Regions from separate parts of the Kitasatospora sp. NPDC098663 genome, predicted to be linked through region 2. Evidence: riboswitches for the same ligand, from Rfam matches in the RefSeq annotation. Region 2 holds a riboswitch; each other region holds the start of a gene.
What was found. A riboswitch is a leader RNA that binds a small molecule or an ion and turns the genes downstream of it on or off. The one in region 2 is predicted to bind cyclic di-AMP.

Region 1 (3,654 bases), on a different contig from region 2:
CGTGGTAGGCGCGCAGGACGGTGGCGACGGCGTCGTCCCCGCTGCGGCCGACGGCGGCCTCGGCGAGCCGGTCGGCGAGTTCCTCGGTGACCCGGACGGCGATGAGCCGCCGCAGTTCGGCGAGGCCGCCGCTGACGTGCTTGTACAGCGACGGGGTGGCGACCCCGGCCCGGGCGGCGACGGCGGCCAGGGTGAGGGCCTCGGCGCCCTGCTCGTCGATGAGGGCGAGCGCGTGGTCGACGACCTGCTCGGGGGTGAGTCCTACTCGGGGCATGGTGCGGGCTCTCCGTCGGTGGAAGGGGGAAGGGGGAAGGGGGCTGAGGCGGGCGGGTGGGGCTCAGGCGAGTTCGGCGAGGAAGGGCAGCAGGGCGTCGGCGGTGGCCTGCGGGTTGTCTGCCATCGGGTAGTGCCCGGATCCGTCGATCATGACCTTCCGTGCGTTGAGCGCGGCGGCCTGCCGGTCGGCGACGGCTTCCGGCTTCGGGAAGTCGGGGTCCTCGCTGCCCATGATGACGAGCGAGGGGCAGCGGACGGCCGCGGTCCAGCCGATGGGCGCGGAGTCCCCGCCGACGTATCCGCGGGTGGCGGTCTTGCGGCCGGGGGTGCGCATGGCGGCGACGAGTCCGGCCACGTAGGCGTCGAAGTCGGCGGGCTTGGCGCCCGGGTAGGCCAGCTTGCGGTGGTAGAGGCCCCAGAAGGCGGGCGAGTGGACGGTCAGGAAGCCCATGACGCGCAGGGCGCCGCGCATGAGGGCGCCGGGCGGGGGGTTCTCGACGAAGGCGTCGACCAGGGCGATGCCGGCGACCCGCTCGGGGGCGTCGCCGGCGGCCTTGACGACCGTCGCGCCGGTGTAGGAGTTGCCGACCAGGACGGCGCGGTCGATGCCGAGGTGGTCGAGCAGGGCGAGGACGTCGGTGGCGATGGCGGCGGGGGAGTAGTCGTCCCAGACGATCGAGGATTCGCCGAAGCCGCGCAGGTCCATGGTGATGACCCGGCGGCCGGCGGCGGCCAGCAGCGGGCGGAGGTGCCGGTAGGCGGCGCGGGTGTCGAGCATTCCGGGGAGCAGCACGACGGGGGCGCCGTCGCCCTGGCGGGTGTCGTCGTAGGCGAGGCGGCCGCCGGTGACGTCGAGGTACTGGGTGGTGGGGGTGCTGGTGGCGTTCATGGTGGGCCTCCGGAGGGCTGCCGGTGCGGGGCTTCGGAGCGGGGCTTCGGTGCTGCCGCCGATAGCCATAAAGCTAAGACTAATAGCCTTAGCCGTCAAGTCCCTGCGTCCTCGCCGTCCCGTGGCGCGGGAGGTTGGTGAGGGGCGCCCGGGTGGCGGGTCGTCCGTTGACGTCCGATCACGTGAGGCGGCGTCAATGGTGTTCAAGCGTGCTCAAGGGGCCCAAGAGGGACAAAACGCCCTTCGCGCCTCAGAGCGCCCCGCCCGCCTCCGGTCGTCCCGGGCGAACGGCTTGGAATCAGGGCCTCCTAGGATTAACGTTTGATAACGCAGCGCGGTCCTCAACGCCGTACCCAGACGGCACCGTGCGCCGTCGCCTAATCCCGCCGACCGGCCTCCGGGCAGGTCAGGGAGCCGGGGAACCACGTTCCTTGGGGTGAATCGGCGGGGCTCCGGCCCGGCCGTAGGAGACCTTCCTGCTCCGAACCCGTCAGCTAACCCGGTAGGCGCGAAGGAAGGAAAGGAGCGCGCCTCCGTGGCGTCGACGCACACCCCGGCACACCCGGCCGGCCTCGCAGCAGCAGGCACCCGGCTCCTCGACCACCCCGGCCCGGACAGCCCCGAGTACGCGGGCCCGGAGGCCGAGACCAACCGGCACCGGATGCCGCGTCAGGTCCGCGGAACCTCCCCGCTGCTCGGCGTCACCGCCGTCGCCGCCACCCTGGGCGCCACCGGCTTCGCCTCCGCCACCCCGGCCGCCGCCCCGGCCATCGAGACCCCGGACGAGACCCCGGTCGCCCTCTCCGCCGACCCCGGCCTCGCGCTCGCCGCCCGCATCCAGCTGCAGGCCGACAGCCAGCGCACCGCCGCCGAGGAGGACGCCCGCGTCCAGGCCGCGAAGGAGGCCGAGGCCAAGGCCGCCGCCAAGGAGGCCGAGGCCAAGCGGGCCGCCGAGGAGGCCGAGCGGGCCAAGGCCGCCGCCCTCACCCTGCCGGTGCGCGACTACCACCTCACCGCCCACTACGGCCAGAGCGCCCGCTACTGGGCCCACCTGCACACCGGCCTGGACTTCGCCGCGGACACCGGCACCCCCGTCTACGCGGTCGGCCAGGGCACCATCACCTCGGCCGGCTGGTCCGGCTCGTACGGCTACCGGATCGTCGAGACCCTGCCCGACGGCACCGAGATCTGGTACTGCCACCTCTCCTCGATCATCAAGGGCTCCGGCAAGGTCGCCTCCGGCCAGCAGATCGGCAAGGTCGGCGCCACCGGCAACGTCACCGGCGCGCACCTGCACGTGGAAGTCCGCCCCGGTGGCGGCGCCCCCGTCGACCCGGAGACCTGGTTCGAGCAGCGCGGCCTCAACCCCTGACGCACCCGCGAAGCCCCGGCCGCCGGAACCAGAAGGCATCGCGGCCGGGGCTTCGCCGCGTCACTGCTGCGCAGGCTCCGCCGGGTCCGCCGGGTCGGCCGGGTCCGCCGGGTCGGCCGGGTCCGCCGGGTCCGCCGGGTCTGCCGGGTGCGCGTCGAACTCCTCCTGCGCAGGCCCCGCCAGCCCCTCCAGCCGCGCGTCGAACTCCTCCTGCGCCAGCCCGGCCAGGTACGCGTCGATCTCCTCCTGCCCCGGCTCCGGCGCGAGGTCCGGGAACTCCTCCACCAGCAGTCGCGGCAGCCCGGGAACCGTCCACTCCCCGAACAGGTCGAGCGCGGCCTCCACCGCCGCCTCCTCGAACGCCCCGAAGTCCCCGGCCAGTTCGTCCGGCATCGGCCGGCCCAGCGCGGTCAGCTCGGCCAGGTTGCGGTAGCTGCGCCGCATCAGGCCCTGCTCCAGCAGCCGGCGCGCGCCGTCGGTGGCCATGCCGACCGAGATCACCCGGGTCGGGCTCCAGCCCTGCTCGTCCACCTCGTCCAGCCAGCCGGTCTGCGCCAGTGCGGCGAACCTGGCCAGCCGCTCCTCCTGCGCCAGCTCCCGGAAGCCGGTCAGCCACTCCCGCACCGCCTCCGGATCCGCGACGTCCGCCCCGTACGCGTGCAGCAGCAGCGCGTACAGCCGGGGCCAGGTCACCAGGTCGGCGCGGCGCAGCAGCCCGGCCGCGACCTCGCCCTGCCACTCGGCCTCGGCGTGCAGCCGCTCCTGGCGCTTGGCGTTGAGCCGCTTGGCGGCCCGCTGGTGGTCGGTCAGCAGCCGGACGGCGGCGCCGTACGCCAGCGGGTCCGCCTCCGGTTCGGGTTGGACGTACAGGTAGAGCCGCTCGTACAGCAGGTGCTCCACCGCGTTCGAGGTCAGTTCGGGCCAGCCGTCGTGCATCCTGCCCTCGCCCAGCTCCAGCAGGGCCAGCACCGCGCGCAGCGGCGCTTCGGCCACCGGCGTGCGGTCCTCGTCCGCCGCCCAGGCGAGCAGGTCGGAGGCCCTGGTGCGCGGGGCGAGCCGCAGGTCTTCGTCGTTCATAGCTCGAACGGTAACCGCTGGCCGGGAGTAGGGTCGGCTG
Region 2 (3,654 bases):
CCGGGCCCGGCTGTTCGCCATCGCGACCGCCGCGGACGGCGTCGTGCTGACCACCGTCGGCGGCGAGGAGGCCGCTGCCGCGGCCGGCATCACCGGTGTCCTGCTGGCGGCCCGGCTGGCCGTCCCGGTCGTACCCGCCGCGCTCGACGTACCGGGCTCGGTCGCCGCGGCCGTCAACCACCTCAAGGAGACCGGCTCCCAGCGCCCGGCGCTGGCCCCGCTGGTGATCGGCCCGGAGGCCGACTCCGAACTGCTCGCCACGGCCGCCGAGGAGACCGGCTGCCCGTCCGCAGCGCCGCTGGGCGCCTACCCGACGGTCGGCCAGCTGATCGCCTCCACCTACCTGGCCGCGCTGCCCGCACCCTCCCCCGAGGCCCTGGCGCAGGCCGAGGCCGAGGCCGAGGCCGAGGCGGCGGAGGCCGCCGGGGGCGCCCACGCCGACCACTCCGGCCGGGGCGGTCACGCCGCTCACGCGGCTCACGCCGCCGCCGAGGAGTCGGTCGGCCAGTAGCGGTCACCGCACGTGCGAAGGGCCCGGGACGCAACCGTCCCGGGCCCTTCCCGCTTGTCCTGTAAGGGAGTTAAAGGGCGAATGAGCGCGATGTCCGTTCTATCCGCATTTGTTCGCCATCGCTCGACGCGCCCCCCGAGGGCCACAGTGCGGACCCGCCACCCTCCCGGCGGGCGGCCCCCCGGGCGGTCCGACCCTCCGTCACCCGCATCCTGAAGCGCAGACAGTTGTGCGCATCCTTCGCCGGGTTGCCGGAAATCGGTCATTTTTGATCATGGCGAGCGAGAGGAACGATCGTTCTCACCAAACCGTGATGCGCGTCACAGGTGTTTGCAGTTTGAACTTAAGTCTGCTTAACGTGCTCCCCGTTCGTGGCCACACGAACCCAGTTCATCCGCGACGCCGAGTCCTGCCGTCGGATGTCCTGGCAGCGCGAAAACGCACCACGGCAGGAGCGGGGGACCCACAGGTAAGTCGCCCCGGACCGTTCCCCGGAACGATCCAGGGCTAGGGGTGAAGCCGCGCCCACAGCGCGGCCGGGCAACTCCAGCCCGAATCCGACAGCTCACCTCGCAGGCGTGGGAGAGGACCGCGTCTTCATGCTGCCCACCAACGGCACCCGTCTGTCCAGCCGTACCCGACGCGTCATCGCCGCCATCGGCGTCGCGGGCGTCGGCCTCACCATCCCCTGCCTCACCTCCGGCACCGCCTCCGCCGCCTCCGTCGCCACCTGGGACAAGGTCGCCCAGTGCGAGAGCACCGGCAACTGGAGCATCAACACCGGCAACGGCTTCTACGGCGGACTGCAGTTCACCTCCAGCACCTGGGCCGCCTTCGGCGGCACCGCCTACGCCCCCCAGGCCAACCAGGCCACCAAGGACCAGCAGATCGCCGTCGCCGAGAAGGTCCTCGCCTCGCAGGGCCCCGGCGCCTGGCCGGTGTGCTCGGTCCAGGCCGGCCTGACCAAGGGCGGCGCCGCTGCCGCCGTCGACACCTCGGCCGGCTCGGCTGCCGGCTCGACCGCCACCAAGCCCGCCGCGAAGCCGGCCGCCCCGGCCACCCCGGCCACCAAGCCCGCGCAGACCCAGGCCCCGGCCCCGAAGCCCGCCAAGCCGGCCGCACCGGCCCAGGACCAGGCGCAGAAGGGCCAGAACCAGGCCCAGAACAGCGCCCAGCCCCAGACCGACGACTACACCGTGGCCTCCGGCGACTGGCTGTCCTCGATCGCCGACAAGCACAACCTCCAGGGCGGCTGGCAGCGGCTGTACGAGCTCAACCGCGGCACCCTGACCGAGGGCCCGGACTCCATCTACCCGGGTCAGCGCCTCTCGTTCAAGGACGGCGGCCAGGCCCAGCAGTCCGGCTCGTCGGCCACGTCCGGCTCGGACTTCACCTGGTTCGACCGCTCGCAGAAGTCCGGCCAGACCTCCGACAGTGGCGCCGCGAACACCAAGCCGGCGGCCCAGCCCCAGGCTCAGCCCCAGGCCACCAAGCCGGCTTCCAAGCCGGCCGCCCAGGCACAGACCCCGGCGCCGGCCCCGGCCGCCACCGGCAGCATGGCCGCCGCGGTCTCCTTCGCCCAGTCGAAGGTCGGCCAGGCGTACGTCTACGGCGGTACCGGCAACGGCGGTTGGGACTGCTCCGGCCTGACCCAGGCCGCGCTGCGCGCCGCGGGCGTCTCCGTCCCGCGCGTCGCCGCCGACCAGGCCGCCGCCAGCACCCGCGTCTCGCTGGACAGCCTCCAGGCGGGCGACCTGCTGTTCTGGTCCAACAACGGCCAGAACTCCGGCGTCTACCACGTCGCGATCTACATCGGCGGCGGCCAGTACGTCGAGGCCGCCAACCCGAGCTCGGGCGTGCGCCTGCAGACCGTCGCCAACTGGGCGCCGGACTTCGCCGGCCGGGTCTGAGCACGACCGCCGGGTGCAGGAGCCGCCCCACGGACCACGAGGGCTGACCCGGCACCCGGACAGCACGCAACGGGCCCCGGAGAGCAGTTGCTCTCCGGGGCCCGTCCGTTGACCGTCCTCAGCGCGCGCAGGCCCCCGTGGACCCGCGCATGACCAGCTCCGGCTGGAACATGAACTCCCCGCGCTGGGCCGCGTTTGCGCCGACCTCCTCCAGCAGCGCGTCCACCGCCGCGGTCGCCATCGCCTCGACCGGCTGGCGGATCGTGGTCAGCGGCGGCTCGGTGAAGGCGATCAGCGGCGAGTCGTCGAAGCCGACCACCGAGACGTCGTGCGGCACCGACAGCCCACGCTGCCGCACCGCCCGGATCGCCCCGAGCGCCATCATGTCGCTGCCGCAGACGATCGCCGTGCAGCCCTTGTCCAGCAGCGCGCCGGCCGCCGCGTGCCCGCCCTCCACGCTGAACAGCGTGTGGTGGACGAGTTCCTCGGCCTCCTCCTGGCTCCGCCCGAGCACCTCGCGCATCGCCGCCGTGAAGCCCTCGATCTTGCGCAGCACCGGCACGTACCGCCGCTGCCCGACGGCCAGCCCGATCCGCTCGTGCCCGAGTTCGGCCAGGTGCTGGACGGCCATCCACATCGCGGCCCGGTCGTCCGGCGAGATGAACGGCGCGTCGATCCGCTCGCTGTAGCCGTTGATCAGCACGAACGGCACCCCTCGGCCGGTCAGCCGGGCGTAGCGGTCGTGGTCTGCGGTGGAGTCGGCGTGCAGCCCGGAGACGAAGACGATGCCCGCCACGCCCCGGTCGACCAGCATCTCGACCAGTTCGTCCTCGGTGGACCCGCCCGGCGTCTGGGTGCACAGGACCGGGGTGTACCCGTGCCGGCTGAGCACCTGCTCGATCACCTGGGCCAGTGCGGGGAAGATCGGGTTGCTCAGCTCCGGCGTGATCAGCCCGATCAGGCCGGCGCTGCGCTGACGCAGTCGGGTCGGCCGCTCGTAGCCGAGCACGTCGAGCGCCGCCAGCACGGTCTGCCGGGTGGCGGCGGAGACGTTCGCCTTGCCGTTGAGTACGCGGGAGACGGTGGCTTCGCTGACCCCCGCCTGCGCCGCGATGTCTGAGAGTCGCGCCGTAGTCACGGTCCCAGAGCCTATTGCAACCACGTCAGACCGCCCACCAGCCGGTGCTGTCCGGCGCGAGCACGGTCTCGCCGCCGTCGACCACCAGCTCCACC
Region 3 (3,654 bases), on a different contig from region 2:
CTCGACGCCCCAGCGGACGGCCTCGGAGAAGGACTCCGCGCCGATCGGGGCGATCATGAACTCCTGGATGTCGACGTTGGAGTCCGCGTGCGAACCGCCGTTGAGGATGTTCATCATCGGAACGGGCAGCACGTGCGCGTTCGGGCCGCCCAGGTAGCGGAACAGCGGCAGGTCGCTGGCCTCGGAGGCGGCGTGCGCCACGGCCAGCGAGACGCCCAGGATCGCGTTGGCGCCGAGCGAGGACTTGTCCGGGGTGGCGTCCAGGTCGAGCATGGCCTGGTCGATCAGGCGCTGCTCGGTGGCGTCGTAGCCGACCAGCTCCGGGCCGATCTGCTCGATGACGGCCAGGACGGCCTTCTCCACGCCCTTGCCGAAGTAGCGGTTCTTGTCACCGTCGCGCAGCTCCAGCGCCTCGAAGGCGCCGGTGGAGGCACCCGACGGGACAGCGGCACGGCCGGTGCTGCCGTCGTCGAGGCCGACCTCGACCTCGACCGTGGGGTTGCCACGCGAGTCGAGAATCTCACGGGCTACGACGACATCGATGGACGGCACGAGGCATCTCCTTGCGGAAGCAGGGTCCGGCTGACGTTGGGTGCTGCCGGCGGGACGATTGCGGAGTCGTTACGACCAGAGCCTAACCGCCCCGGCCCCCGGGGCCGCGCTGGCCTCGGTCCCGTCTCAGCGTGTGGCCCGGCTACCCGCCAGTAGTTCACCTGCTTGCCCGATCGAAGCGGGCGAATACGGGGGAATGCGGGCGAAGGGGGACGGCACTCGTCCCCCTTCGCCCGCAGGGCGCGGGCCGTTCGGGGCCCGGGCCGCTCAGCCGAGGTGCAGCACCTGGCCGGGCATGATCAGGTTGGGGTTGCCGCCGACGGTGCCGCGGTTGCCGTCGTACACCGACTGCCAGCCGCCGGACACGCCCTGGGCGGCGGCGATCGTCGACAGCGTGTCGCCGGCCCGGACGGTGTAGTCGTGACCGCCCTGCGCGGCGGCGGACTGCGCGACCGGGGCGGACTGCGCGGGCTGCGCGGCGCGGGGCGCGGACTGCGGCTGGGCGGCGGGCTGGCCCGCGTACTGCTGGTAGACGCTCTGGTGGCTGGTCCAGTACCAGGCGCCGTTGTTCTGGTACCAGTACACCTTCGCGTCGGCGTCCCAGCCGGCCTTGCCGGAGAAGCCCTGGGTCTGCGGCTGCGTCTGCTGCGGGGCCTGCTGGACGGGCTGCTGGGCGGCCGGCTTCGGGGCGGCCTGCTTGACCGGCTGCTGGGCGGGCTTCGGGGCCTGCGTCTGCTGGGTCTGCTTGGCGGCGGGCTGCTTGGCGGGCTTGGCGTCCGTGGAGGTGTCCACGGAGGCCGGGGCGCCGCCCTTGGTCAGGCCGGCCTTCTGGGAGCAGACGGGCCAGGCGCCCGGGCCCTGCGAGGCCAGCACCTTCTCGGCGACCGAGATCTGCTGCGCCTTGCTGGCCTGGTTGGCCTGCGGGGCGTAGGAGGTGCCGCCGTACGCCTTCCAGGTGCTGGGCGTGAACTGCAGGCCGCCGGAGAAGCCGTTGCCGGTGTTGATGCTCCAGTTGCCGCCGCTCTCGCACTGGGCGACGGCGTCCCAGGTGGAGGCCGGGGCGGCGGAGGCGCCGGTGGCGGTGAGGAGCGGCATCGCGAGTCCGACGCCGGCCACACCGGCGACGGCGATGGCCTTCTCGGCCTGGGTGCGACGACGGTGACGGCCAGTTCCAACGAACAGCATGAAGAGGTCCCTCTCCGCACGCCTGCGAGGTGAGCTGTCGGGTTCGGACCGGGAGGTGGCCCGGCCGCCGAAAGCGGAAACGATTCCGCTCGGGCGGCTTCACCCCAAGCCGTTGGGGAACGGCAACAAACCTGGTTCCCCCGCCCCTGCCCAGGGTCTGGTCGGTTTCCCGTGGCGCGGCGGGCAGGATTCGGCGTTCCGCGCACGAGGTCCGCAGCTGCGAACTCCAGGGAGAGTAGACAGATCATCAGACCAATAACAAGCTCATATCGCCGATATCACACACAAATTACGGCGCGTGGTCAATCGCCTACCAACGGCGGCGGTATGTCCGGATTGATACGGGTTCAGACCCGGCCCCATGAGCCGCCGGAGACGTGCCGTCAGCGTGTCGAAGCGTCGGTCGGCGTGACCGGAGGCGCGTGCGGAGAGCGGGTCTCCGGAGTGAATTCGACCGGGAGTTCCCGCAGGCCACGCATGATCAGGCCACCTCGCCAGCGCAGGTTCTCCGGGTTTTCCGCGAGCCGCAGGTCCGGCAGCCGGGAAAGCAGCGTGGCCAGTGCGCTCCGTCCCTCCAGGCGGGCCAGCGGGGCCCCGATGCAGTAGTGGATCCCGTGGCCGAAACCCAGGTGCGGATTGTCCGTGCGGGCCAGGTCCAGGGTGTTCTCGTCCGAGAACCTGGCCGGATCGCGATCCGCCGCGGCCAGCACCACCAGCACCGGATCGCCCACCGGGATGTCCACCCCGCCGATCGACAGCGGCCGCGTCGCGAAACGCCACGTCGCCATCTCCACCGGACCGTCGTAGCGCAGGAGTTCCTCGATCCCGGTCTCCAGCAGCGCCGTCTCGCCGCGCACCACCGACTCCTGCAGCAGCCTGCGCTGCTCCGGGTTGCGCAGCAGCGCGTACGTGCCGTTGCCGATCAGGTTGACGGTCGTCTCGAACCCCGCGAACAGGAGGATGAACGCCATCGCGGCGGCCTCGTTCTCGTTCAGGTGCTCGCCGTGGTCGCTCGCCCGGATCAGGCCCGAGATCAGGTCGTCACCCGGATCCGCCCGCTTGCGGTGGATCAGCTCCAGCAGGTACGCCCGCATCCGCTTCACCGCCCGCCCCACGCCGCCGCGTTGACCGCCGCCGTGCCGGATCATCATCCCGGCCCAGTCCCGGAAGTCGTCCTGGTCCTCGGCCGGCACGCCCAGCATGTCGCAGATCGCGTAGATGGGGAGCGGGAACGCGAACTCGTGGATCAGGTCCGCCGAACCGCGCTGCGCGAAGCCGTCGATCAGCCGGTCCGTGAGCTGCTGCACCCGCGGCTCGAACTCCGCCACCCGGCGCGGCGTGAACGCCTTCGACACCAGCCGGCGCAGCCGGGTGTGGTCCGGCGGGTCGATGTTCAGCAGATGCGTCATCAAGTCCGCCTGGCGCTCCCCCGGAATTCCCACCCGCCCGGTGCGGTGCGCCTGCTCGCTGTGGTGCGCCGGGTTCTTCGACAGCCGGCCGTCCGCCAGCGCCTGCCGCGCGTCCGCGTAGCGGGTCACCAGCCAGGCCTCCACCCCGCTCGGCAGCGTCGTGCGGTGCACCGGGGCGTGCTCGCGCAACCAGGCGTAGGCGGGGTACGGGTCGGTGGCGAACTCCCAGGTGAAGAGCTGCGGGGCGGCGGGGTCGGGCTGCACTGGCATGCGTCGACCGTATCCGGTGGGTCGCGGCCGCACCGCCTCCGGCGACCGCGACCGGCGGGGCCGGATCGTCAACACCCGGCGGACGGCCCGCCAACGCTCCGTGGACGCCCCGTGGACGCCCCGTGGACGGTCCGTGGACAGCTCTTGGACAGCTCTTGGCCGGGTGGCGGGCGTGACCCTGGTCACCTGAGGGGTAATCCCTGTTGCGGAGGGTCAGGACCTGCCTACGATCCTCCGC
Region 4 (3,654 bases), on a different contig from region 2:
TCATCCCACTGCCCATGACCGTGACGGCGGGCAGCACGTCCGCCCAGTAGGAGGAGCCGGGGCCGGTGCGCAGCATCAGCAGCACCCCGGCGGCGCACAGCAGCGGACCGACGGTGAGCGGGATCCGGGGGCCGATCCGCTTGCCGAGCCGCCCGGCGCGCGCCGACAGGGTCAGCATCAGCACGGTGATCGGGACCAGGGCGAGGCCGGAGACCAGCGGGGAGAAGCCGGAGACGATCTGCAACTGCACGACCAGCAGGAAGAACACCCCGCTGAACGCCGCGTAGACGCAGAGGGTGACCAGGTTGACGGCGGTGAACAGCCGGGAGGAGAAGAGGCCGAGCGGCAGCATCGGCTCGGCGGCGCGGCGCTCGACCGCGATGAAGGCCGCGCCGAGCAGCAGGCCGGCCGCGCCGGTGAGCCAGACCGCGGGGGACAGGCCCTCCCCGGCGGCGGTCAGCGCGTAGGTGATCGCGCCGAGGGCGAGCGCGGCGAGCAGTGCGCCGGGGACGTCGAAGCGGCCGACGGCGCTCTCGTTCCGGCTCTCGGGGACGAAGCGGGAGGTGACCGCGATCACGGCGGCCGCGAGCGGCAGGTTCAGCAGGAAGATCCACCGCCAGCCGGGGCCGTCCACCAGCCAGCCGCCGAGGAAGGGGCCGACCGCGGCCGACACCCCGCCGAGGCCCGACCACAGGCCGACCGCCGCCGAGCGGTCGTCCGGGTGGAAGACGGCCTGCAGGATGGCGAGCGAACCGGGGGTGAGCAGCGCCCCGCCGATGCCCTGGACGGCGCGGGCGGCGATCAGCACGTGGATGGTGGGGGCGGCGGCGCAGGCCGCGGAGGCGGCGGCGAACCAGAGCACGCCGATCAGGAAGACCCGGCGCCGGCCGTACCGGTCGCCGAGCGCGCCGCCGAGCAGGATCAGCCCGGCCAGGGTGAGCAGGTAGGCGTTGAGCGTCCACTGCAGGGACGCGAGGGAGGCGCCGAGATCGGCGCCGATGCGGGGCAGCGCGACGTTCACCACGGTGCCGTCGAGCAGCGCCATGCTGGAGCCGAGCACTGTCGCGAGGAGGACCCAGCGTCCCCGTGAGGTGCCCAGGCGCAGTGTTCCTGCTTCGGAGGTGGCCACGGGCCGATCCTGCGCCCGCGGGGCGTACGTGACAAGGGTCACCGGGGGGTGTGTCGGTGGGTGCGCGGTGCGTGAGCGGGTGGGTGCGCAGCGGTGGCGGAGTCGGCGCAGCGTCGTGGATCAGTGGCGCCGGGTAAATGGATTGTGTACGTACGGTGCAGCCGATCATTCGGAGGGTCACCGCAGCTCGGGGGGTCGTTGCCGGTTCAAGTGATCGACATTGCTTCACCCGAACGGATGGGTTTTAGTTCAGCGACCGCCCGGCCAGTCCGGACGGATCCACCGGGTGGAACGCCGAATCCTGCCGCTGCCCGGTGGCTCGCACCGAACTCTGTACGGCAGGAGCGGGGGACCCACAGGTAAGTCGCCGGACCGGAATCGGCACGCTTTCGCGTACCCGGATCCAGGGCCGGCTAGGGGTGAAGCCGCATGTGCGGCCGGGCAACTCCAGCCCGAACCCGACAGCTCACCTCGCAGGCGTCGGAGAGGAAAATTCCATGCCTGCACAGGCTCGTCGTATCGCCCTGCCCCGCGCCGCCCGCATCGGGATCGCCACCGCCGTCACCGGTGTCTCCTTCGCCCTGCCGCTCGTCACCGCGATGAGCGCCCAGGCCCACCCCGCGCCGGCCGCCGCGGTCACCGCCGCCCCGGCCGCCGCCTCCGCCGACCAGGCCCAGGCCCCGTCGCAGGAGAGCTACCGCGTCGTCAGCGGCGACACCCTGTCCCGGATCGCCGACGCCCAGCACGTCGACGGCGGCTGGCAGGCGCTGTACGACCACAACCGCGAGGTCGTCGGCGGCAACCCGGACCTGATCTTCCCCGGTCAGCAGCTCGTGATCGCCGGCCAGGCCGCCCCGGCCAAGCCCGCTGCCCCGGCGAAGCCCGCCCAGCCGTCCGCCCAGGACGCCGCGCCGGCCACCACCGCCGCCAAGCCGCAGGCCCAGCTGGAGGTCAGGACCGAGACGGCCAAGCCGTCCGCCCAGCTCCAGACCCAGCTGCAGACCGCCGCGCCGACCACCGCGGTCACCGCCGTGCCGGTCGCCGCCGCCTCGGCCTTCGTCGCCCCGCTGGCCAACCCGAAGCTGGGCACCGCGTACGGCGTGGCCGGCTCGATGTGGGCCTCCGGCCACCACACCGGCCAGGACTTCGTCGCCTCCACCGGCACCCCGCTGCGCGCCGTCGGCAACGGCGTCGTGGTGAAGGCCGGCAACGGCGGCGCCTACGGCAACGAGGTCGAGATCAAGCTCGCCGACGGCCACTACGCCGAGTACGCGCACCTGTCCTCGATCGGCGTGAAGATCGGTCAGGCCGTCAAGGCCGGACAGCAGATCGGCCTCTCCGGCGCGACCGGCAACGTGACCGGCCCGCACCTGCACTTCGAGATCCGCAACGGCTCGGAGTACGGCTCGGACATCAACCCGGTCGCCTACCTGCGGGCCCACGGCGTCGCGCTCTGACCCGTGCCGGATGTGCCGGACGCGCCGGGTGTACCGGATGTGCCGGATGAGGAACCACCGCTGCTACGAGGCGAATCGACCGCCCGGGATGGTCATGTCGGGTGACCGCTCGACCGGGTGATCGCCGCAGCAGTGGACATGGGCGCGGGACACGCCCAGGCCGGCCCGGCTCGCGAGACTTCTCTCGCGAGCCGGGCCGGCCGCTGTCGTTTCCGGGCCTTCTCGGGCGCGACCGGGGCGAGTCGACGGCTTCGGTGGGCCGGTTCAGAGTCGGTGGGCGGGCAGCCCGTGCTGGGCGGCGGTCAGCAGCTCGTGCATCCGCTGCCCGAAGTCCTCGGTGTCGGCGGCCGGTTCGGGGAAGACCAGGCGGACGTCGCGGTGGCCGTGCGGGTGGTCCAGGCGCAGGACCAGGCCGTGGCGGTCCAGGGCGAGCGGGCGGACCTCCGGGTGCTGGGCGAGCAGGTCCGGGTCGAGCAGCCGGGTGAGGAGGGCGAGGGCGTCGGCGTGGTCGTCGGCGAGGTGGGTGAGCATGGCGGCCTCGTAGCGGGCCAGCGGGTCGGGCGTGGCGAGGGCGAGGTCGTCGGCGGTGAGCGCGCCGGTGCCGTACGGGGTGGAGAGGACGGCGTGGGCGACGTCCACGCGCAGGTGGACGCTGAGGCCGTCGTCGGCGAGGTGGGCCAGGTGCAGTCGGCCGGCCAGGGTGAGGCGGGCGCGGATCCGGTCGCGGACGGCGACGGGGGAGATGTCGGTGACGTCCAGGACGACGGCGAGTCCGTCGGTGGCGCGGGCGGCGGCGGAGGCGAGCGGGTCGCCCAGCGGGGCTCGCAGGCGCAGTCGGGAGCCGTGGACGGAGACCGGGGTGTCGAGGTCGTGGTGCTCGCCGCAGGCGCGGACGGTGAGCGAGGAGGTCGCGCTGAGCAGGCTCTGGACGCGCTCGGCGGTGGTGGGTTCGGGCACCTCGGCGTCGCCGGCGGGCAGGCTCATGACGGACCTCCAGTTAGTTAGGTGAGCCTAACCTAATATCCGCTTGAGGGTGTGGCAAGTGGCGTGGCCAGGGTTGCTGCCGCC

Region 1: linked by a shared signal. The riboswitch ahead of ACIQVZ_RS28280 (M23 family metallopeptidase) and the one ahead of ACIQVZ_RS32270 (transglycosylase family protein) in region 2 are both predicted to bind cyclic di-AMP.
Region 3: linked by a shared signal. The riboswitch ahead of ACIQVZ_RS19760 (transglycosylase family protein) and the one ahead of ACIQVZ_RS32270 (transglycosylase family protein) in region 2 are both predicted to bind cyclic di-AMP.
Region 4: linked by a shared signal. The riboswitch ahead of ACIQVZ_RS12405 (LysM peptidoglycan-binding domain-containing M23 family metallopeptidase) and the one ahead of ACIQVZ_RS32270 (transglycosylase family protein) in region 2 are both predicted to bind cyclic di-AMP.

What each region holds. Positions count from the first base shown of each region.
Region 1 is NZ_JBIWAP010000029.1:97,442-101,095, forward strand. It holds gene ACIQVZ_RS28270 (TetR-like C-terminal domain-containing protein) at 1-274, opposite strand, end outside; gene ACIQVZ_RS28275 (alpha/beta hydrolase) at 338-1,165, opposite strand; cyclic di-AMP (ydaO/yuaA leader) riboswitch at 1,530-1,688, shown strand; gene ACIQVZ_RS28280 (M23 family metallopeptidase) at 1,701-2,537, shown strand; gene ACIQVZ_RS28285 (hypothetical protein) at 2,598-3,614, opposite strand.
Region 2 is NZ_JBIWAP010000039.1:14,883-18,536, forward strand. It holds gene ACIQVZ_RS32265 (hypothetical protein) at 1-511, shown strand, start outside; cyclic di-AMP (ydaO/yuaA leader) riboswitch at 943-1,103, shown strand; gene ACIQVZ_RS32270 (transglycosylase family protein) at 1,090-2,421, shown strand; gene ACIQVZ_RS32275 (LacI family DNA-binding transcriptional regulator) at 2,540-3,559, opposite strand; gene ACIQVZ_RS32280 (glycoside hydrolase family 13 protein) at 3,585-3,654, opposite strand, start outside.
Region 3 is NZ_JBIWAP010000016.1:174,545-178,198, reverse strand. It holds gene eno (phosphopyruvate hydratase) at 1-552, opposite strand, end outside; gene ACIQVZ_RS19760 (transglycosylase family protein) at 820-1,737, opposite strand; cyclic di-AMP (ydaO/yuaA leader) riboswitch at 1,743-1,910, opposite strand; gene ACIQVZ_RS19755 (cytochrome P450) at 2,121-3,416, opposite strand.
Region 4 is NZ_JBIWAP010000009.1:162,359-166,012, reverse strand. It holds gene ACIQVZ_RS12410 (MFS transporter) at 1-1,129, opposite strand, end outside; cyclic di-AMP (ydaO/yuaA leader) riboswitch at 1,442-1,624, shown strand; gene ACIQVZ_RS12405 (LysM peptidoglycan-binding domain-containing M23 family metallopeptidase) at 1,627-2,586, shown strand; gene ACIQVZ_RS12400 (DUF2470 domain-containing protein) at 2,851-3,570, opposite strand.